Linked DNA regions of Caldivirga maquilingensis IC-167. The protein of the gene in region 2 binds, or shares a complex with, the protein of the main gene of each other region. Links are inferred from orthologs where the notes say so. Each region holds a gene or a part of one and is shown on either strand. Other genes may lie near its edges. The genes, in order: CMAQ_RS09605 and CMAQ_RS05065.

Region 1 (10,584 bases), 890 kb from region 2 along the record:
CTGATGAGTCAAGTTCATCAATGGGGTAGAGTAGTAATGCCCCCTCTTGGATTCCTTGGGGGGATTGGATTCCAGCCCAGATTGAGTATGTTAAACCTGTTTCATTAACGCCTGGGTTAATGCAGCGGTAGTATTGGGGTGATGTGAAGTTGAATGTACATGAGTACACTGCGGTGTAGGTTATTGCCCTAGTAGGTACGTTGCATGTTGAATTACCTGGATGCACGAATATCGCCGTGTAATTGAATGCATCACTTAAGGTTAAGTTGTAAATTCCAAGGGTGGGCATGTTGAATTTCTGTGAAACACCAATGCTAATACCTGCCCCTGAACCACCACTGTAAATCATATTAACATTAGGTACCCCTAATGCACCGTAGAAATCAGTGAATACGGATACGTTAAACACTGGTTGACCCACGGGCACAGCTAAGCCTGTGGGGGCGTAGGCCGTGTTAATTATTAGGTTGAACTCCTGCTGAAGCATGCTGAGTAATGATGTTGGTAATGGTGTCCACCCAGCCAGTACGTGAAGGTACATTGTTACACCGTAGTTAACCATATACCTACTAAAGTTCACTGCAAATGAGTAAACCGCAGTATTCATGCTTAATGCTAAGCCTTGAGTCACTAGGAGTGGGTTATACTTGAAGACGTAGTATATGCTCCTCTGGTAAACATAGGCTGGGGCCATTGCAAATACCCTGAACACTACGGCTAGGGCTAGTGCAGCTAGGACTATTACTAACGCTATGAGCACTACTGCCTGCCCCCTCAATTTAACTCACCCCTAATCCGCTGAAGGCGTTACCCCTATAGTATAGGTAAAGCTTAATCACGTAGGCTGCATCACCAATGTAGACTAAAGCCCTAGACACACCAGTGGGTGCGTACTTAACTGGGTAACCGAAGATTATTGTCCTATTCACTAAGTATAAGTCCGGGTTATAGCCTAAGGGTATTACCAGTAATTGACTTAAGGGTACTGAGCCACTTTGGCCTTGGCTATTCCTCTGAATCCAAACCAGTAGAAGCATGGGTGTGCTGGGTAGGTTCCAGTAGCAGGCTGAGTAATTAGGAGGATTACTACTACTTAAGATCGTGCATGAAACTGGGTAACTATTACTACCCCTAGATGGGTTAAAGGTGAAGTTAATGCTCATTGTTGTGAAATTATATATTGACTTATATACCGCAACTACCCTTAAACCTAATGCAGACTGACTTGGATTACTTAAACTCACCCCCAGTAGGCAGTTAGTGAATATGTGTGGGTCAGCGAATACTACGCTATACCCATTACTGTTAATTAAGGGTACTATGCCAACGGTTAGTAATGGTATTTGAATAGCAGGGTATTGGTAGTAGGCGTAGTCCTTCAACCCAGCTGTCTGCGCTGTAATAACCATGTAGTAGTAATTACTTGGGTTAAAGGCTACGGGTAAGCTGATTGAAGCCACCCCATTAGAGTTGGTTATTCCTGATGAGTAACCCTGGTAAAAGACAGCATTATTAGATGCCAGTGATGTTATAAAGTACTGCACGGTAACCGTCGCATTAGGTATTGCTACACCGGTGGAGTAGTCGGTAACCTTAATGTAGGCTATGTTTGAGGTTAAGTTAATTACCCTAATCATGTAGAGTGGGTGAATTACAATAACGAAGTCATAACTATTACCTAAACCAAGAAGTTGCTTAACCTGATTATAACTAATCACCCAGTTCGTTGGGTAACCAACAGTGAATAACCAGAGGTAATTCAAGGTTACGTAGCTAATACCGTACTGGCTTAGGAATTGTTGGAAACCCACACCATTTATTTGATTAATACTGCAGTAACCCCTAATATTGCCTGGCGATACGGCTACACTGGCATTATTCGCATAGTCCCAGAATACTAATTGAAGTACCTTAAATGGATCAAGGGAGTAGGGTGAGTTAAATGAGGCTAGGCCAAAGGCATTCATTAGGCTTGCATTCTGACCCCAGTAAACTGGATTACCTGGATTAGTGATAATGTAGTTTAGTAGGCTTTGAGCCAGGGCGTTTAATTGAAGTGTATTAACCTCACTGCCTGCCGTGGGTAGGTAACTGGGGATTAGTCTAATGAATACTATTACCATTAATACAATAACAACTACAATAACTATGGCCTCAATGGCGCTCATCTGCCCTTTCCTTAAGTTAAACATAATACGCTTATATTCCCCTATAGGGTTATTTAAGCTTTTAACATTTAATTCAACTTCACTGACGCTGAATAATGGAAAATTATGATGAATCCCTGGGCTTAGCATTAATCATGGTGCAAATTATTTAAAAGGCCCCCCACCAGTGTGCCTCGGTTAAGTTATGAGTGAGGTTAAGGTGCTTAATAAGGGTGAATTACCCAAGGAAAATGAGGTAGTGATTGATGCATCAAACCACGTTGCAGGAAGGTTAGCAACCGTGGTTGCTAAATTAGCACTACAGGGTAAGAGGGTTATAATAATTAACGCTGAGAAGGCTGTGGTAACAGGGGATAGGAACATGGTTATTGATTGGTTTAAGAGGAGAATGAGTGAGATAAGGACTCATTATAACCCAGAGAAGGTTGGGCCAAAGTGGCCTAGGAGGCCGGATAGGATCCTTAGGAGAATTATTAGGGGTATGCTTCCGTATAAGAGGAGTAAGGGTAAGTCAGCCTTGAAGAGGATTAGAATATTCATGGGTGTACCAAGTGAATACAGCGGTAAGGCGGCTTACGTGATTCCAGGCTCAATGCTCAGGCTTAGGCCTGGTTTAAAGTACGTTACCCTTGAGGAGATTTGGGCCAGTATTGAACCTAGTGAGCATGAGGCATGGAGGAAGGGACAAAGCATGAGCACTAAGGCTGAGAGTAATAAGCAATAAATCATTGCCCTTACGCTTTTTAATTCATCACCATGGGTTTGCCTTCCCATTACATTATAGCTAAATAAATTACTTAAGTAGAGGATTATTAATTATGAGAAATAGTAGCTACCGCTTCATTAAAGCTTATGCCTTATATACCACTGATTATTATACCCAGTCTATGGGTTTAATACTAGTCTACACTGGTGATGGTAAGGGTAAGACCACTGCAGCATTAGGCCTGGTGCTGAGGGCTTACGGCCATGGATTAAGGTCAATAGTTGCACACGTTATGAAGACCCTAATTTACAGAGGACAGTGGGTTGGTGAATACTCGGCATTACTTAAGATGAGTGATCTGGTTGAGGTGTATTACATGAGTGAGGAAGCCTTAAGGACCCCTAGGGATGTTTTCAACAAGGCTATTGAAAGGAGCATTATGATTAAACCCTTCCTACTAGTATTGGATGAGGTTAACAATGCAGTTAACGGTGGGTTAATGACTAGTCGTGAAGTTATTGATGGCTTAAGGAAGCTACCCAATGAGGTTAACGTCGTTTTAACAGGCCGTAATGCACCAAGTGAATTCCTTGAGTTAGCCGACCTAGTAACTGAGTTTAAGCCTGTTAAGCATTACTATGATAAGGGTATTGTGGGAGTCATGGGCCTTGAGTGGTGAATCATGCTTAATTAAGGGAATGGTTTAAAAAGCCACTGAGGTAAAAGTTAAAAAGTCTTAGGCAACCATAGGTTAATAGGGCCCGTAGCTCAGCATGGTGGAGCGTCCGGCTCATAACCGGAAGGTCCCGGGTTCAAATCCCGGCGGGCCCACTTCCTCTATCCCGAAGAAAAAATTACCATGAGTAATAATTAAGTATTAGGAATAATTATTACTCTTCAATAAAATGAGGTGATGGATACTTAACTCAGTGGTTAAGGTTCACGGAATTAAACACGGCTAAGTAATCAATTTGTTAATTAAATATTATGATACCATAATGTGTATATTATTTTAAGATCAAATCATAAGACTATGTTCACTGCATTAGTCCTAGGTTTCTTCTAATTTCCCTAGCCACACCCTCCGGCTTCTCAGCTGAGGTTATGGCTCTACCAACTACAACTATATCAATGTCCCTTCCCCTTAATTTAAGGGCTGTTCCAGCGTCAACACCACCTGCCAGGGTAACCCCAACATTATACTTCCTCTTTATTGACTCGGCTTCATCGATAAGTACCTCAGCGTTAACTTTCCTAGAGTCCTGTACGTCAATACCCACGTGGAGGCCTATGTAATCAACCTTAGCTGCATTAAGAACCTCCTTAACCCTCTCCTCAACGTTAACCACCCCTATGAAGTCAACCACGGTGCTTAAGCCCAGTTTCCTGGCCTCATCACTGAATTCCCTTATAGTATCCACTGGGGCAGCGGCCAATACACTGGCCATGTTTGCACCATTCTCTGAGGCTAACCTCACCTCAATTCTACCAGCGTCCATTGTCTTTAAGTCGGCGAATATTAGCGCCGAGGGGCAGCAGACCCTCATTCTTGATACAGCATACATGCCGTAGGCCTTTATTAATGGTGTACCAACCTCAATAACATCAATCAACCCACCCCTATGAAGTCTCCTAGCCAAGTCAACGGCAGCATCTAGGTTTGTTAAATCCAATGCCACCTGTAGTTTCATTTACTTACACCTATTAGCATCTTAATTGGGACCCCAGCCCTAGTCTGTACTAATATTGGTACGTCTAGTTTAGTGGAGGCTATTATTGTTCTTATTAATTCCCTAACCTTCTTCAACACTGTTAACTTATCCTTCATGGAGTCAACGGACTCCTTAAGTACGTCGTACTCATCAATGGGCTTAGGATCAACTATTATCTTAAGCCCAGTAACCTCTATTGCTGGAGTTAGCATTATGTTCTCATTACCCACAAGCTTCTTAATAATATTTAGAAGCGACTGGAAGCCTACTAACCTTGGTTCAATTTGTGCAATGTTCTTCTCAATTAAGTTAATGGTCTCCTCAAGGGAGTTAATCTGGTTATCTATGTAATTCATGAAATCGTTCAGCGATGCAAAGTACATTACCTCTAAGTCACCACCAGTGTTATCAGCTTGAGACTCCATATTATGCAGTCTACACACCTCAGTTAATAAAATTTAAGTCATTAAAACTAAGGTTAAGCAGGCAAATTCAACAATTGTGAAATGATAAGATTTATAAAATCCAAGCTAATTACTGAATGCATGGTTGAAGTATTGAAGTACGACATAGTGATTCTTGGCTCTGGGTTAGCTGGCTTAAGGGCAGCCTTCGAGGCCGCTAGGGTTAGTAATGGTAAGCTTAGGATAGCCGTCATATCTAAGGTTCAAGCCATGAGAAGCCACTCAGTCTCCGCGGAGGGTGGTGCGAGTGCGGTCCTGTATCCTAAGGATAATGGGGATAATATAGACCTACATGCCTACGATACCGTTAAGGGCAGTGACTTCCTGGCTGATCAAGATGCGGTTGAGGTTTTAGTTAGGGAGGCTCCTAAGGAAATAATCTTCATGGATCATTTAGGCGTCCCATGGTCTAGGGATGCTCAGGGTAGGATTCTTCAAAGACCCTTCGGTGGAATGACTATACCGAGGACAACCTTCGCCCAGGATAAGAGTGGTTTCTTCCTATTAAGTACTCTATATGATAATACGCTTAGGTTTAAGAACGTTGAGATGTTTCATGAGCACTTTGCCACATCAATGATTATGCAGAATGGGGTCTTCAAGGGGTTCACGGTAATTGACCTTAAGACTGGGGAATTTAAGGTGTTCCTCGCTAAGGTAGGTATAATAGCCACGGGTGGTAATGGTAGGGTGTACGGCTTCACCACAATGGCTCACTCATCCACGGGGGATGGGTATTCACTAGCCTATAGGGCTGGGATACCGCTTAAGGACTTTGAATTCCCTCAATTCCACCCAACTGCCCTAGTCCCGAACGGTATACTGATAACTGAGGGGGCTAGGGGTGAGGGTGGTTACTTGATTAATAAGGAGGGGGAGAGGTTTATGAAGAGGTATGCACCAAGTAGGATGGAGTTGGCTCCAAGGGACATAGTTAGTAGGGCCATAGTGACGGAGTGCATGGAGGGTAGGGGTTTCATTGATGAGGAAACAGGCCTATGCTACGTGTTGCTTGATTTAAGGCACTTGGGTGAGGAGAGAATTGAAAGTAGGTTACCTATGATTAGGGAAATAGCCATGAAGACTCTTGGAATCGATCCAGTAAATGAACCTATTCCAGTTAGACCAGCAATGCACTACATGATGGGTGGAATACACGCTGATATTAATGGGCAAGTAATGCTTGATGAAACAACAACAAGGGTACCTAACCTTTGGACAGCAGGTGAGGCAGCATCTATAAGTGTTCATGGTGCTAATAGGCTAGGCAGTAACTCACTATCAGAATGCTTAGTCTGGGGTAGGATAACTGGAGCATTAGCAGCACAGTATGCCCTTAATGCATCTGAACCGGAGTTCGATGGATCAATCAAGGACCTGGCATCTAGGGAGGAGAGTAGGATATTCGATAAGTTAATTCATAAGGAGGTTGGGGGTGAGAATCCATATGAAATTAAGGCTGAGATGAATTCAACAATGGATAATAACGTTTACGTGTTTAGAGATAAAAGCACCCTTGAGGAGGCTTACACAAGCATTAAGAGGCTTAGGGAGAGGTTTACTAAGGTTAGGCTTGAGGATGACGGCAGGATATATAACCAGAACCTTAAAGACATCCTGGAATTAGACTTCCTACTTGAGCAAGCCGAGTTAATAACGATAGCTGCATTAAATAGGACTGAGTCAAGGGGTGCACACTATAGGTTAGATTACCCCAAGAGGGATGATGCCAATTGGCTTAAGCACACTCTACTCTTCTACACGGCAGGAGATAAGCCTAGAATAAGTTACTCACCGGTTAAGATAACTCGTTGGAAACCTGAGGAGAGGAAGTATTAGTTTGATCGTTGTTGGCTTAATTTACTCCTAACCTCAATAGCCCTCTTTAACACTAGGCTCTTCAACTCCTCCATACTCATCCTGGAATCACCATAAGCCACTACGGCTACTTGATATGTTTCAAGCTGCTGCCAAGTCTCCTCAGCCAACACCTTAACGTCCTTAACACCATCATCAATCAGTAATTCCCTCAAGGCGTTCTCGAATTCACTTACAGATATTTTAACAGGTAAATCAAGCCTAACCCTAACTGCATGGTACTTGGCATCACTTTTACTAATTATCATTGAGTCCTTAAGAACAGAATTAGGTACCTTAGCCACTTCACCGTTATCAAGTACAATAGTCGTGTACATTAACCCCATGTCAATTATGGTTCCGGTAAAACCATTTGGAGTACCCTCTGTGGGGTACATGGCTCTAAGTAATCCGTAACGCCAAGTTAAGAAAGTTATCCTCTCCCCTGGTTTAAAGGGTTTAGATACAAGCAGTACGAAGCCTGATATTATGTCGTTAAGGGTTTGTTGGAAGGCTAGACCAAGCACTAGGCCTATTACTGTACCGCTTAGGGCTGCGGCGGCTGGGCTATATTGAACTATGCTTGCGGTTACGAATACTATAACGGCTAGCGCTATTAGGAATTGAAGCGTGAACTTAAGGACAGTGGCTGTATGTGGATCATACGGGTAAAGAGCCTTAGTTATCTCCCTACCGGTCGTGAGTATTAACACTGAACCTATTATTAACACCAGTGAAAGCCTAATCAAGTACTCATAATTCCTTAAGTAGGCTAACCGCGGGGAAACATTAAACGTGTAGATGGTTAAGTGATAGATTATGTAAACCACAATGCCTGCTATTATTATTGGAATCCAGCTCTTAACTATTTTACTTAACACTGATGATAAAGGCGGCCCCTGCCTCACTTGATTACCACTAGCTTTCATTAATTCCTTTATCAATCGAGGGATTTATTTACCTTATTATTTAGAACACTATTTGAATCTGAACCCCTAAGGACTGGAGATGGGTATGATTTCAATCATTCCCTTACTTGAATCTATTACAAGTAGCTTACCGGCCAGCGTTGGCTCTAATCCAGCAAGTATTCTTAACGCATCCAATGCCTGCCAGGATGCAACTACACCTACTGTTGGGCCTATTACTGCGTTACATAAGCCTTCTACACATGATACTGGGTTTAGGCCTCTTATGTTCAGTATTTCAGCTAGCCGCGGTGTCTTACCGGGCACCACCGTGGTTACTAATCCAAACCACCCATCAACACCACCATTAACTATTGGTTTACTGTACTTAGCGGCTAATTCATCAACATCAACCCTAGTCTTCATATTATCAACAGCCAATACTATAACGTCCACTGAGGCTACTAATTCCTCAGCCTCCTCATTCTTCGTTAACACCGTTTGATGAGCCTCAATTTTAACCTCTGGGTTAATTTCCCTCAGCCTCCTCTCAGCCACCTCAACCTTGCTCTTACCAATATCCCTAGTAGTGTATAGGAGTTGCCTATGTAGGTCACTTATACTGACTGTGTCGAAATCAACGAGAATAAGCCTACCAACCCCTGCACCAGCCAGGTACATTGATGCTAATGAACCTAATCCACCTAACCCCACCACTAATGCACTACTATTACTGAGTCTCCTTTGACCCTCAATGCCCAGTAAGGGTAACTGCCTAATATACCTATCACTACTAATCATTAATAAAAGCGAATTAACGCAGTGAAATAAACGTATCTCTCATATCCCCCTAATCAGCATTTCCCTAGCCTCTCTCTCAAGCCTAGTGGGGCTACTGGGTTGGATAGTTGCAGTGAGTATTATGTAGTTGCCGTCAATTTTAATTAATGAACCATCCTTAAGCCTATTAAGTATATACGCTGCGTAATCCCCCCCACCCCACTCAAGTATTGTCCTATAAACCTTCAGGTACTTTAACCTGGCTTTACCACCCCTGTAGGCTAATTCCCTAAGCAGTAGCATTGCTAACCTTGCACTCATCTGGGATGAGTACTGTTGACTCATTTAGGTTCACCTCAATTACGCATCCACTGTAGTTAAGTATTTCCTCAGGAATATTAATTACTAAGGGTATGTTAGCCATAATTGACCCAACCAGTACTAATGTGTCAGGCTTAATGGTGAGTATGGCTAATGGCGCCTTACCGTACTTAGCTAACTTATACATTACGTATGGACCCACCGTTGAACCGGTGGAGTATGGTAATGCAAGGATCTTACCAGCTATATTGATTTCCATCCCCTTAACCTTAACAATACCCCTGGCACCATCAACATCACCTAGGAATGATATTGGTGTATTAATGGCAATTAACTCCCCTGATACAACACCATTACCGTGGACGGTATTACCCTTAAGCGCACGCACCTGCCTCATTAATATAGCGTATTAATAAGGTTTATTTTAGTCCCGATCAAGATACTGGTGCCTATGATTAAATTTCAACCCTTAACAACCCCTATTGGCCTCATTCTAACAACCTTCTTAGCTAAGCCTAATGCATCAGAAACCTCAGCCACAACATCGACATTCTTATAGGCCTCGGGGGCCTCCTCACTTATTATCTCTGATTCAGCGCTCCTAATAATAATTCCCCTTGACTCCAAAGCCGCCTTAACCTTACTTGGTGGTAGACTTCTAACGGCCGCTGATCTGCTCATCTGTCTACCAGCCCCATGTGGGGCTGTACCGAAGGTTAACTGCATTGATTTCTCAAAGCCGACGAGAATATATGAGCCCGTACCCATGCTTCCAGGTATTAGGACTGGTTGCCCGATCCCCCTATACACCTTAGGTATCTCCTCCCTACCCGCTGGGAAGGCTCTAGTAGCCCCCTTCCTATGCACCCAAACCTTAGCCCTATGACCCTCATCATCCACTACATGCTCCTCAAACTTAGCTATATTATGAGCAACATCATAGATTATCCTCATGCCTAATTTATCAGGGTCCCTTCCGAAAACCCTCTTAAAGGACTCCCTAACCCAATGCATTAATAAATGTCTATTAGTCCATGCGTAGTTGGCTGCGGCAGCCATTGCGTGTAAGTAGTCCTGCGCCTCCCTTGCCGTTAACGGTAAGGCTGCTAATTCCCTATCAGGTAGGTAGAGGCCCCATTGTCTCATTTTGCTTTCAGCAACCTTAATGTAATCCGTAGCCACCTGGTGTCCTAATCCCCTTGAACCTGAGTGAATCATGACTAGTACCTGCCCCTCCTTCTCTATGCCGAAGACCTTGGCCACATCAGGGTTAAATATCTTATCAACCACCTGAATCTCAATGAAGTGGTTACCTGACCCAATGGTTCCAATCTCGTCCTTCCCCCTCTCCTTAGCCCTCTGGCTAACCTTACTTGAATCCGCGAAGTCCCAACTACCGTTCTGCTCAATGTACTCCTTATCATCAGTCCAACCGTAACCATTCCTAATAGCCCAGTCCACACCCTCATCAAGCACCTTATTAAGCTCAGATACAGGTAAGTGCAGTTTACCGGTCTCACCAACACCAGCCGGTGCCAGTTCAAAGATTGTGTTCACAAGTTCCCTCAACCTAGGCCTCACCTCATTCTCAGTTAAATCAGTCCTAAGCACCCTAACACCGCAATTAATATCATAACCTATTCCCCCTGGGCTTATTGTACCTTGATT
Region 2 (10,575 bases):
GCTTACTGTTGAGGAACCTGAGTTACCTGAGTATGAAATACACATGGGTCCCCCTGTTTGGACTGATGAGGCTGAGGCATTCATTGAGAAGTACCTTAACGCCAGTAATGTGGTTGGCCCATTCATAAGGAATGGAAGGTGGTTTGTGATTAGGCCTAGAAGGATTAAGAGTATTAAGGAAGCCGTGGCCAAGAGTCTTAAGACTGTTAGAGGCAGTGTTGTTAAGGATTCCCTACTTAAGGGTCGTGTAGTTTTACTACGTGATGCTAGTCAAGTTAATGAGCTACCAGTGGAGTTAAGGGGCATTGCGTTAACCTTCATGGGTAAGAGGCCTCACTGGCTTACCTAACAACTACCCTTAATGCGTCTCGGGCAAAATAATTAAAAGTACAAAGCCTGAATTTGCCTAAATGGCTAAAGTCTACGTGGGGCCGGCTGGAGTACCAATGGGTTTAAAGGGTAAGAGGAGTACATTGGATGGGATTAAGTATGTTAAAGATATTGGGTTAAACGCCATGGAGGTTGAGTTCGTTAGGGGAGTTAGAATGAGTATCACTGACGCTGAGAATGCTGGGAAATTGGCTAGGGAAATTGGGGTTAGGTTATCGATTCACGCACCATACTTCATAAACCTATGCAGTGATAAGGATAGTACCGTTGAGGCAAGCATTAAGAGGCTGATGGAATCCCTGGAGAGGGGGGAGGCTATGGGGGCTACGGTAGTGGTCTTCCACCCAGCCTACTACGGTAAATTAGGCCCTGAGGGATGCTATAATGCAGTGAGGGAATCCGTAATGAGGGTAATTGAATTAATGGGTAAGGAGGGGATTAGCCACGTTAAACTTGGCTTAGAGGTAATGGCTAGGAGGAGCCAATTCGGTGGACTTGAGGAGACTTTTAAGCTTGTTAAGGAGATCAATAACCCTCAAGTGGTGGCTGTGGTGGATTGGGGACACATATATGCTAGGAATGGGGGAAGTATAGATTATAAGGCTATATTAAACATGTGGAGGGAGTACTTCGGTAATCAACCAATGCACACCCACTTCACCGCCGTTAAGTATAGGAGGGGGGAGTGGGTTGATGAACATGAACCAATAGACACTAATAACCCACCCTTTGAACCTTTAGCCCAGGAATTGGCTAAGGAGGATTTGGATATAACAATAATATGTGAATCACCCCTACTGGAGCAGGATGCATTAAAAATGAGGGATATGCTACTTAAGTACGGCAACACCATGGCTTAGGTAATTAACCTAGGCTTAATAGGATGAGTAACGAGGACTCACGCTTAATGAAGCTGCCTAGTCATATTGATTAACCTACGGTTAACCTTAAATAGGCTTAGGTAGATTAATGAAGCCACTAGGGCTGGGGATGATAAGGATTGCCATAGTAGGATCGGGTTATTAATCATATACTGCATAGCCTCACTGGACATTACTGAACCCATGGTTCTACCAATGTTGGATGCTAAACCGAAGACACCCATGTACTGGCCCCTCTTATCGCTTTCAGCCATATTCATGGCTATTGCCTGAACTATGGGTGAGACAATGATTTCACCCGTGGTTACCAGTGCCATGTCCAGTAATGCCTCATAGATGTTACTTACCATGAATATTACACCATATGAAATATAGTAGATTAATGAACCGTAAACAAGCCAATACCTAATATCCCTCCTTGATATGAAGCCACCGACCCTATCCTGTAGGGCAACAACCATGAATCCGTTAAGAGCGTATACAAGCCCTATGTCTGAGATCTCAATATGCTTCACAACGTTATAGTATGTTGTTAAGGCGAAGCCAAGTAACCCCATTGTTGAGAAGAGGAGTATTGTTGGTATTAGGAATAGGGCAAATGGGGCATTAACCCTAATTAACCTAAACGATACCACCTTCCTCTCTAATCCCCTTAGCATTAATATTAATGGTGTTGAGGCTAATGCAATTAATGCCGTTATTAAGAACACGTAACTATAACCCAAGTAATACATTACGTAACCACTTATTAATGGACCAATGGCCCAACCAGCATTAGCCCCCACCCTAATCCTGGAGTAGGCCCTAATTAAATTACCTAACCCTCTCTCAAGGTCACCTACAATGGTTGAACTAGCCACAGCAAACATACTGTTGAATAATGACTGAGCCAACAGTAATACCATCACTATCATGGTATTAAACCTAATTAGGAGGTAAGTTAATATGAGAACCATACTTGACCCAATGTTACCAATAAGCATTAATTTAACCCTACCCATGATATCTGTTAAAACACCACCAATTACCTGTGAAACAATGTTAACCAGCATCTGAGCACTATAGTAAATGCCGATTAACCAGAATGGTAAACCCAACTTATACAATATTAAGCCTATGTACGGCCAGATGAGGGAGAAACCAAGCGTCCTCATCCCATTAAGTAGCGCAATCTTATTTATTGTTGAACTCATTTCACTTCACTGAACTTAACAATATTTAAAATATTTAACGTGAGCTTTACTTGGGAATAAACTAAGTTACGCCTCATCCCTTAGTTTAATGCATTTAAAGGCTCATAAACCCTTTTAACCAATGATAGTCAGCTTAAGTGTTGAGGAGGAGGGTGGTGTCTCAGCTACGATTAACCTAATGCCGGTAACCTTAATTACTGGAGCCCCTGGTTCAGGTAAATCTAGGTTAATTAACATACTTTGGAACACATTCTCCAACATGGGTGTTAACGCTAAGTCTAAGATTAATTGGCTTGGTAAAGTCAGCATAATGGTTAGGGTTAGAATTAATGATGAATCAGCCGGCAAGGTGACTGGGCTTGAGTTGAAGGATCCTGAAGCCCACTTGGAGTATGTAATTGAGTACAACGGTAAGTCACTTAGGCAGATTATTAAGACCAGTGATAAGGCTTTACTTGTTCTTGAGGCTGATGACTCAAGGTCAATGATAACCCACCCCATTGAAGCCCCTGTGGCTGATGCATGGAGCCTTATCAGTGAAGATGCCTTAAGGGTACCTGAGGGGGAGGCATCAGTATTAATAAGTAGTAATGAGGATGCCTTGGAGTCCTCAAGGGTATTAATGGGTTTAATTAGGGGTGAGTTAATGAATCATAGGGTTCATATGCTAGGCCCCTACTTTGAGTATGATGGTAAGGAGCAGTCCTTAAGCCATGTTGATAACATTGGTAGGAATGGGGATGGGGTTATTAGGGCCTTGGCTGAGATTTTCATGAACCCCAGGTTTGATAGTGATGTTGGATTACTTAGGAAGGCTATGGCTAAGCTTGGTTACAGATCCCTTAGGGTTGGTTTATTTAATGGTAATGTAGCCTTAGGCTTCAGGGATAGTAAAGGTAACTACAGGATTGGGGCACCGTTACCATGTCACCTTAGGACTATTCTGGCTGTTTCAACCCAGGTGATGCTCATGAATAGAGGTGATATACTCCTGGTGGATAATTTAGATTACTGCATGAGTAATGAAACATGGGACGTCTTAATGAGTCTACTGGCTGAGTTAGCTAAGGATAAGTACATTATTGCTGAGGTTCATAATTATGAATTAGTGAGACGCATTAACTTAAGTAATGTAGTGTATTCTGTAGTATCGACTTAATGGGGAATAATTAAGCAACTAGGTATTTTCCCTCACAGCTAAGACTAGGTAATTAACCCTACGCCCAATGTGTACTTCATCCGTAAGCATAATCCTTAAGTTAACCGACACCTCGCTATCCAATTCACCCTTAGTGAATAAGTGGTAGTACCTGTTGACAGGTTCCTTAAGGCCCCATGACCACTTAATAACCTTATCACAGTCGGCATTACCGCAACCCCATACTGTAGCCAGGAATACTCCACCATTCTTCAATACCCTCCTAGCCTCGGCATACGCTGAATCCCTATCACTTCTGCTTAAGTGGTGAAGCATGGCTATGGTTATGTAAAGGTCTACTGACGAGGATCTAAGGGGCAGTAGCCTGGCGTCACAGTTAATGTACTCGACTTCACCCCCTAACTCATCATGGAGGTTCTTAACCATGTTATATGCCACGTCGCAGGCCACGTAGAGTCTATGCTGAATCACTGAGACTGCATAACGTGTGTTGGAACTATTTCCGCAGCCAACATCAATAACCACCCCATATTGCCTAACAGGTAACTTATTGAAAACTGAGACCCATGGACTCCTCCTTGATTCCCCATAAACCTCAGCTATCCTCTCGTAGGCTTCCTTTACTTCCCTCATTAAGCCATTCATAGTTACTTAAATTAATCACCCTACTGTATTTTAAAACGTTAATCACGTTCATTAATATTAAACCAGCCACTATGTGCTTGCATACTTTACCATTAATCATATTGCGTTCACAAGTGCACTTAGCCCCATACCTACCCACCGTGGTGTAGTAGTATTCATTCCTCCTACTGTCTGAGGAGAACCTTAACCTAACTCCAATAACCTCCTCACCATTATCGAAAACCCTTATTATCTCAGCCCTAGTTGGCTTATCGGTTTCATGCTCCAATTGAAACTCCCTCGACTTAATGTTGTCTGAAAGCCAGTAGTACACGTCAATAACCCAGTTTAAGCTAACGCCTAACCTATTGGAAAGCTCAAGTAGAAATGCCCTCATTTTCTTAGCATAATCCTCACTGGCGTTAATCTCCACCACTGGTCACCTATCCTTTGGGGAATTATTAATACTTTTAGCGTTCTCCCTCCTAGCCATGGCCTTAACGGAGTACATTAGATACTTCTTATATAGTTTCCTAGCTAAAGCCTTCTCCATGGGTTTACCCACGTTATCAGTCCTAACCTCATTAATAGCCTCCTCAGCATCAACAATCACATATATGCCGCATTCACTGCATCCAACCACTATTGCATCACCCTCACTAAACATTACTAACCTACCCCCACAGTAGGGGCACCTGTACCTAAGTAGTACCACGACCCTGTACTCACTGCTTTTTTAAAAGACTTATATGTAAAAATAAGGTATCAGTGGTTGCTTAATTCACTTTCTAAACAATCCTCAATACTGCATGGCATGGCGTTAACATTCACCAGCCTAGGTAGGTAAAATATAGCCTTAGACGACGGCGTTGCCACACTCCTAATACCTAACCCCTGAAGTATAGGTGACACCATGGGGCAGGTATCGGTGATTAAGTATACGTTAGCCTCCTTAAGCTTATTAATTAATTCAGGGCTTAGGGTGCTTTTAATGAACCTTGAGGTTGACACTATGAGGGGTTTCGCCAACCTCCTGTAACCATGCTTCTCAAGAACCTTAACAATGCTCATTACCTCCTCTAGGCTTGCGTGGGGGCATCCTATGAATAATGCATCGTATTCAATGGGCTGTTCATACCTTAACTCAGCATCATCAATGGTTATTGAATCGGGTTTATCAACCATGCTTAAGTACCTACGCCAATTAGGGTTAATACCCTTAATCACGGCCAGTGGGGTTGGGGAGTAGGTTGCGTAGCTGGCTAGGAATGACTTAAGTAACTGCTTATCCCAATTATCGTAATCAATAAACGGTACTTCACCCTTCAACTTACCTGCAGTAATCCTTCCAAGTAACCCAGCCTTAACTGGGGTGAGCCTTGCATTAACCTTAACAATAACCTTAGGTACCCTATTCTCCTCAACGTAGAGCCCAAACCTAGGTACCTTACCTGCTATGGCAATCATTATGGTGAATGGCCCAGGAAGCTTCTCAGTGTAGGCGTCATTAACTGAGTTAATGTAGGCTATAGCATTGGATTCACCCCATGCATGTATTGAACCGGGTTGAGGCCTAATGAATTCATATGGGGTGCAGGTTAACCAAAGGCTAGCACCCATTCTTCTCAAGTAATCAATAATCTCCATTTGCCTCCTAATAAAGGCCTCATTAACAGGTAGATTCAGGTTACCGTACTCAACCCCAGCAGGGTTAACTGTTGTGAAGACTCTGAACCTGGCTCCACTACTTGAAATATCCCTAAGGAACTCTAAGCCAGCGTCACCAATAGTTAAGTAGCTAACACCACTAACGTGCACTGTGTCAACGTCAAGCAGCCTATCAGCCTTAACAGCCTCACCAACCTTAATAACGGTCTCCAGGGCCTTAGCCAAGTACCCACCCTCCTTTAGTAGCCTCTCATCCTCACTACTAACATGCACTTCACTGAATCAATTAAGCCTCTTTAAAAATCCTCACCCACTGGTCATTCCAGGCTGTGAATCCTGGGTTTACACTTAAAAACCAAGCCACCTAAACCCCATAGGTGGTCACTATTTGGGTAAGTCACTAAGCCAGTATAGGGTAGACCTACCTCCAGATGAAATCCCAGATCACTGGTACAATATACTCGCTGATCTTCCTGAACCACTCCCACCGCCTCAGGATCCTGATAATGGGAGGAGACTTGAATTGCTTAAGAAAGTCATACCCTCTGAGCCCCTAGGCTTCGAATTCTCCACGGAAAGATTCATTAAAATACCTGATGAGGTGCGTGAAAGGTATATCCAGGTTGGTAGACCAACACCATTGATTAGGGCTAGGAGGTTTGAGGAGTACTTGGATGCCCCAGTTAAAATATACCTTAAAATGGAGGGTTATACTTACACGGGGAGTCATAAGATTAACTCAGCCTTAGCCTGGGTCTACTATGCGCTTAAGGATGGTGCGAGATTAGTCACCACTGAGACTGGGGCTGGGCAATGGGGTGCTGCGGTTGCCTTGGCTTCAGCCTTATTTAAGGTTAAGGCACACATATTCATGGTTAAGGCAAGCTACAACGCCAAGCCGCTTAGGAGGTTCCAAATGCAGATGTATGGAGCCGACGTTCATGCAAGCCCCAGTGAATTAACGGAATTCGGAAGGAGGCTACTGAAGGAGAATCCCAATCACCCAGGTAGCCTAGGTGTAGCCATAACCGAGGCCGCGGAGTACGCGCTTAATAATGGTGGTAAGTACGTTGTCGGCAGTGTTATAAACACTGACATATTATTTAAGACTGTTGCTGGACTTGAGGCTAAGAGGCAGCTTGAGTTAATAGGCGAGGACCCTGATGTAATGATAGGGGTAGTGGGTGGTGGTAGTAATTGGGGTGGGGCCTTTTACCCATTCATGGGTGATGAACTCAGAAGCGGGAGGGTTAGACGGAGGTATATCGCCGTAGGCGCCTCTGAGGTGCCTAAGGTTACTAAAGGCGTCTACAAGTATGATGACCCAGACACAGGTAGGGTTCTACCACAGTTGAAGATGTACACAATAGGCTCAGACTTCATTCCACCACCCATTTACGCAGGGGGGTTGCGTTATCATGCAGTTGCCCCAACCTTATCATACTTAATGAGCAAGGGTTACGTGGAGGGGAGGGATTATGACCAGGACACCGTGTTTAAGATGGCTCAAGTATTCGCACAGGTTGAAGGCTACATACCCGCACCAGAGACTGCGCATACTCTACCAGTAATTAAGGAGATTGCTGATGAAGCCAAGAGAACTGGTGAAAGAAAAGTCATATTAGTTAGCTTCAGTGGCCATGGCCTGCTTGACTTAGGTAACTTCGCTGATGTATTAGGGTTTGGAAAGGCATAACAATGAAGGTAAACCTTAGTAATAAACCGTTCTTAAACTAATTTAATGCTTCACTTTGTAATATTCATTAAGTTTGTGGCTAATTTAGTGAAGTCTAAGGAACGCTTGAATAACATTATTGTGAAATAAAGTGCAGGCGGTAAAGGTTTATGGGTACTTAACGAAATGTTTAAAAGGCCTATAAGGCAGTACCCTTGACGCACCGCCCGCGTGGAACGCCGCAGATCCCGGGTTCAAATCCCGGCGGCCGCATCACTTTTCCTTCTCCCGTCACCTAAACCACCGGTTCATACTAGGATGCTTAATGTTAGGTTAAGTTTCTATAATGGTAACGCTAATTAAGCATTATTAGAGGGGATGCTACTATGGGTTTAGTATGCCTATTATACAATTGAATGTGTATAGGCTAATGAGGAGGATTAGGAGAGTGTTGAGAAGCCTAGTAGTTTACGTAATATTAATGTTTATGGCTGTGTTGTTCATAGGTGCATTAGGCATTTATCTGGTTGAGCATGGTCATAACCCTGGTATTAGGAACTTTTTCGATGCCATTTGGTTCGTCATGGAGACTATAACCACCGTGGGTTACGGGGATATTGTTCCTCAAACCACTGTGGGTAGGGTTTTGGATATGGTTATAATGCCAATTGGTATAGCGGTAATAAGCATATTAACAGCATCAATAGCCACCTTATTAACTGAGAGGGCTATGGAGAAGATGGGTGGTATGAAGTCAAGCAGTAAGGGTAATCATGTGGTTATTCTGGGTGAGCCTGAGAGGGCTATCAACTTAATTAAGGCTTTGATTAAATTAATGGATGAGTCAGGTAAATTCATTGATATAGTTTACGTAAGTGAATTTGAAAAACCACCTAACTTACCTAAGGATGTTGAATTCATTAAGGGTAACCCAACGCTTAAGGATACTTTAATTAGGGCTAATGTTGATAAGGCATCATCACTAATAATCCTACCCCAGGGGGATTCTGCTTCAGCGGATGCTAGGACACTTATGGAGGTTGTGGTGGCTAGGAGCATTAACCCAAGCCTCTACATAGTGGCTGAGCTCCTCAATGAGGGTAATGCGGAGTATGTACTTAAGGCTGGAGCCGATGAAGCAATAGCCGTGGGGTCATTAACAACAATAGCTATGGCGAATGAAATCATTTATAGGGGATCATTAAAGGCAATAATGAGGCTACTTAGAGGTAACAGTGAAATCTTAGTTATTAACTCAAGCAAGTACACTGGGTTGAGTTTCAAGGATGCCCTCATTAGGGTGAGGGAAGATGAGTCGGGAATACTCATTGGTGTTCTCAGAAATAATGAGGTGTTAATAAGCCCAAGTGATGAACTAATTATTAAACCAGGTGATGAATTAATAATAATTAAATCAATGAACATTAAGTAGATGCAGCAGCCTAACCTTAATTAAGTGTATACCTGGGGAGTTAATGGAAATATAAATATTGAGGGTAAACCTTAAAACTCACTAAGTTGCATTGAAGGTATGAGGATCAAGTACCTCATATTAATTATTGTAGTAATCATTATTGCATCAGTCTCCCTCATAATGATCAACGTTAAGCATACTCAACTAGCAAGAGGCAGGATCTTCATTTGGATTGAACCGTGGATACCTAACACAACCATACCTAAATGGGCCTTAGCCGGCATTGTTACTGTTTACTACTGCAGTGGTAATGTAATGTGTCTTGAGACTCTTAATAACTCACTGGCGTTAGTTAAGTATTACCTTGGTGTTAATCATCAAGTATTCATTGCACTATACCCAACATATTGGACTTATAGGGGAGGATTAAATAACCCAGTTTACTTCAATTACAGTGACTTAACATACATAGTGAATTACCTGAAGACCATTGACCCAAGCGGTAAGGGGCTCTACGTTGGTTTCAGTGAACAATGGGGATGCCTGTATAATAAGCAATGCTTCAATACGCTTGCCCAAACATATAGGTGGCTTGAGGCTCAATTACCCGAGGCTCAATTCTACTACTACGACTGCTGCGTGGACCCAGTGTTAATGATTAACTTCGCTAAGGAGGCTAATATAACGATACTGGGATATGACATATACTCTTATGTTCATGTCGCTAAATACTCAATAATCGTTAATCCATCCCTCATGAATAACATTAAAACCATTAAGGATGCTGGATTCAAGCTAATTATTGGTGAAATTGGGTTCAGGGTATGTGACGCCAACGCCTGGTATAGTGCCTCACAAGCTAATCCAGGCATCCCCATTAACTGGAATTGCACTGCACCGGCAGTATATTTAGCAGAGGTCTTAAACCAAGTGAGCGGGTTAAAGCCGGTGTACATAGGTATATGGGTTTGGAATGACTGCTGCGGATTCGGTATAGATCAAAATCCATTAATGGTAAGCGTGCTGAGAAACTATACTAAAGGCATAGCATATTATCCATCGCACAGTTAATAAACGTGGATGATCACCGTGATTCATGGCAAATGCATTAATGATAACCAGCATTGAGATAAACTTATAAGATACTTAAACCCCGAGCCTAATCAAGGGCCCGTAGCTCAGCCAGGTTAGAGCGGCGGGCTTTTAACCCGTAGGTCGTGGGTTCGAATCCCACCGGGCCCGCTGTTATTTATGAAAATCAATTCGTAATTCAATACCATATAAGAACAACCGGCCTCAATATCATATAAGAGCTTATCATTCAGGTAAATCCTAGCAGGGTAAAGTCATTACTGAAGTAAAGAACTGAAGAATTCCCTATGGTTTAATTAAGGGGCATGAAGGAGGAGACATTACTCATGGCCAGGCTAAAGAAGGGCATGTACTTAAGCAACCATGATGAATAATGCCTTTACGCATACATTGAAGTTCGACACAGTGAACGAAGACTCTAATGCAGTTAATCATTATGCATACCCCCTCATTATATCAACCTAATGCAGCCTCACCCT

What was found.
Region 1: the proteins of CMAQ_RS05065 (region 2) and CMAQ_RS09605 are in contact, whole or in part, in a crystal structure (PDB 7CNS), measured with the Thermococcus kodakarensis proteins. The link is inferred for Caldivirga maquilingensis IC-167 from one-to-one orthologs. Residues at the interface, in WP_011250200.1 of Thermococcus kodakarensis: Ile25, Ala28, Leu29, Ile32, Tyr33, Ala47, Gly48, Asn53, Ile54, Ala57, Glu60, Phe61, Leu62, Tyr99, Ser128, Glu129, Ser130, Asn145, Arg146, Glu147, Gly148, Gly149, Pro150, Ser151, Leu153, Tyr164, Leu201, Gly202, Asn203, Gly227; in WP_011250199.1 of Thermococcus kodakarensis: Arg6, Lys7, Ile8, Leu27, Gly28, Thr38, Arg58, Gly59, Lys60, Gly61, Ser62, Thr63, Val64, Ser66, Tyr67, Val68, Tyr70, Ala71, Lys74, Glu86, Ala87, Glu88, Thr89, Ile90, Ala92, Thr93, Ile96, Ile97.

What each region holds. Positions count from the first base shown.
Region 1 is NC_009954.1:1,939,178-1,949,761, reverse strand. The notes cover bases 7,600-10,542. They hold CMAQ_RS09605 (aconitase X swivel domain-containing protein), read right to left. Parts: upstream 9,314-10,542; coding sequence 8,885-9,313; downstream 7,600-8,884. Other genes in these bases: CMAQ_RS09600 (RtcB family protein), read right to left, coding at 9,379-10,542; CMAQ_RS09610 (hypothetical protein), read right to left, coding at 8,656-8,940; CMAQ_RS09615 (HesA/MoeB/ThiF family protein), read right to left, coding at 7,903-8,616; CMAQ_RS10490 (mechanosensitive ion channel family protein), read right to left, coding at 7,600-7,836. Outside these bases: CMAQ_RS09660 (hypothetical protein), read right to left, coding at 1-778; CMAQ_RS09655 (Ig-like domain-containing protein), read right to left, coding at 780-2,192; CMAQ_RS09650 (50S ribosomal protein L13), read left to right, coding at 2,353-2,892; CMAQ_RS09645 (cob(I)yrinic acid a,c-diamide adenosyltransferase), read left to right, coding at 3,056-3,553; CMAQ_RS09635 (orotidine 5'-phosphate decarboxylase / HUMPS family protein), read right to left, coding at 3,912-4,565; CMAQ_RS09630 (hypothetical protein), read right to left, coding at 4,562-5,011; CMAQ_RS09625 (succinate dehydrogenase/fumarate reductase flavoprotein subunit), read left to right, coding at 5,132-6,889; more of CMAQ_RS10490, read right to left, coding at 6,886-7,599; more of CMAQ_RS09600, read right to left, coding at 10,543-10,584. UniProt on the Methanocaldococcus jannaschii protein: Component of a hydro-lyase that catalyzes the dehydration of mevalonate 5-phosphate (MVA5P) to form trans-anhydromevalonate 5-phosphate (tAHMP).
Region 2 is NC_009954.1:1,040,758-1,051,332, reverse strand. Bases 4,101-7,034 are described here. They hold CMAQ_RS05065 (aconitase X catalytic domain-containing protein), read right to left. Parts: upstream 6,189-7,034; coding sequence 5,013-6,188; downstream 4,101-5,012. Other genes in these bases: CMAQ_RS05060 (TrpB-like pyridoxal phosphate-dependent enzyme), read left to right, coding at 6,304-7,034; CMAQ_RS05070 (hypothetical protein), read right to left, coding at 4,687-4,962; CMAQ_RS05075 (hypothetical protein), read right to left, coding at 4,219-4,680; CMAQ_RS05080 (class I SAM-dependent methyltransferase), read right to left, coding at 4,101-4,256. In the rest of the region: CCA tRNA nucleotidyltransferase, read left to right, coding at 1-349; CMAQ_RS05095 (TIM barrel protein), read left to right, coding at 411-1,250; CMAQ_RS05090 (MFS transporter), read right to left, coding at 1,295-2,464; CMAQ_RS05085 (ATP-binding protein), read left to right, coding at 2,586-3,623; more of CMAQ_RS05080, read right to left, coding at 3,642-4,100; more of CMAQ_RS05060, read left to right, coding at 7,035-7,611; CMAQ_RS05055 (potassium channel family protein), read left to right, coding at 7,988-9,022; CMAQ_RS05050 (hypothetical protein), read left to right, coding at 9,122-10,075. UniProt on the Methanocaldococcus jannaschii protein: Component of a hydro-lyase that catalyzes the dehydration of mevalonate 5-phosphate (MVA5P) to form trans-anhydromevalonate 5-phosphate (tAHMP).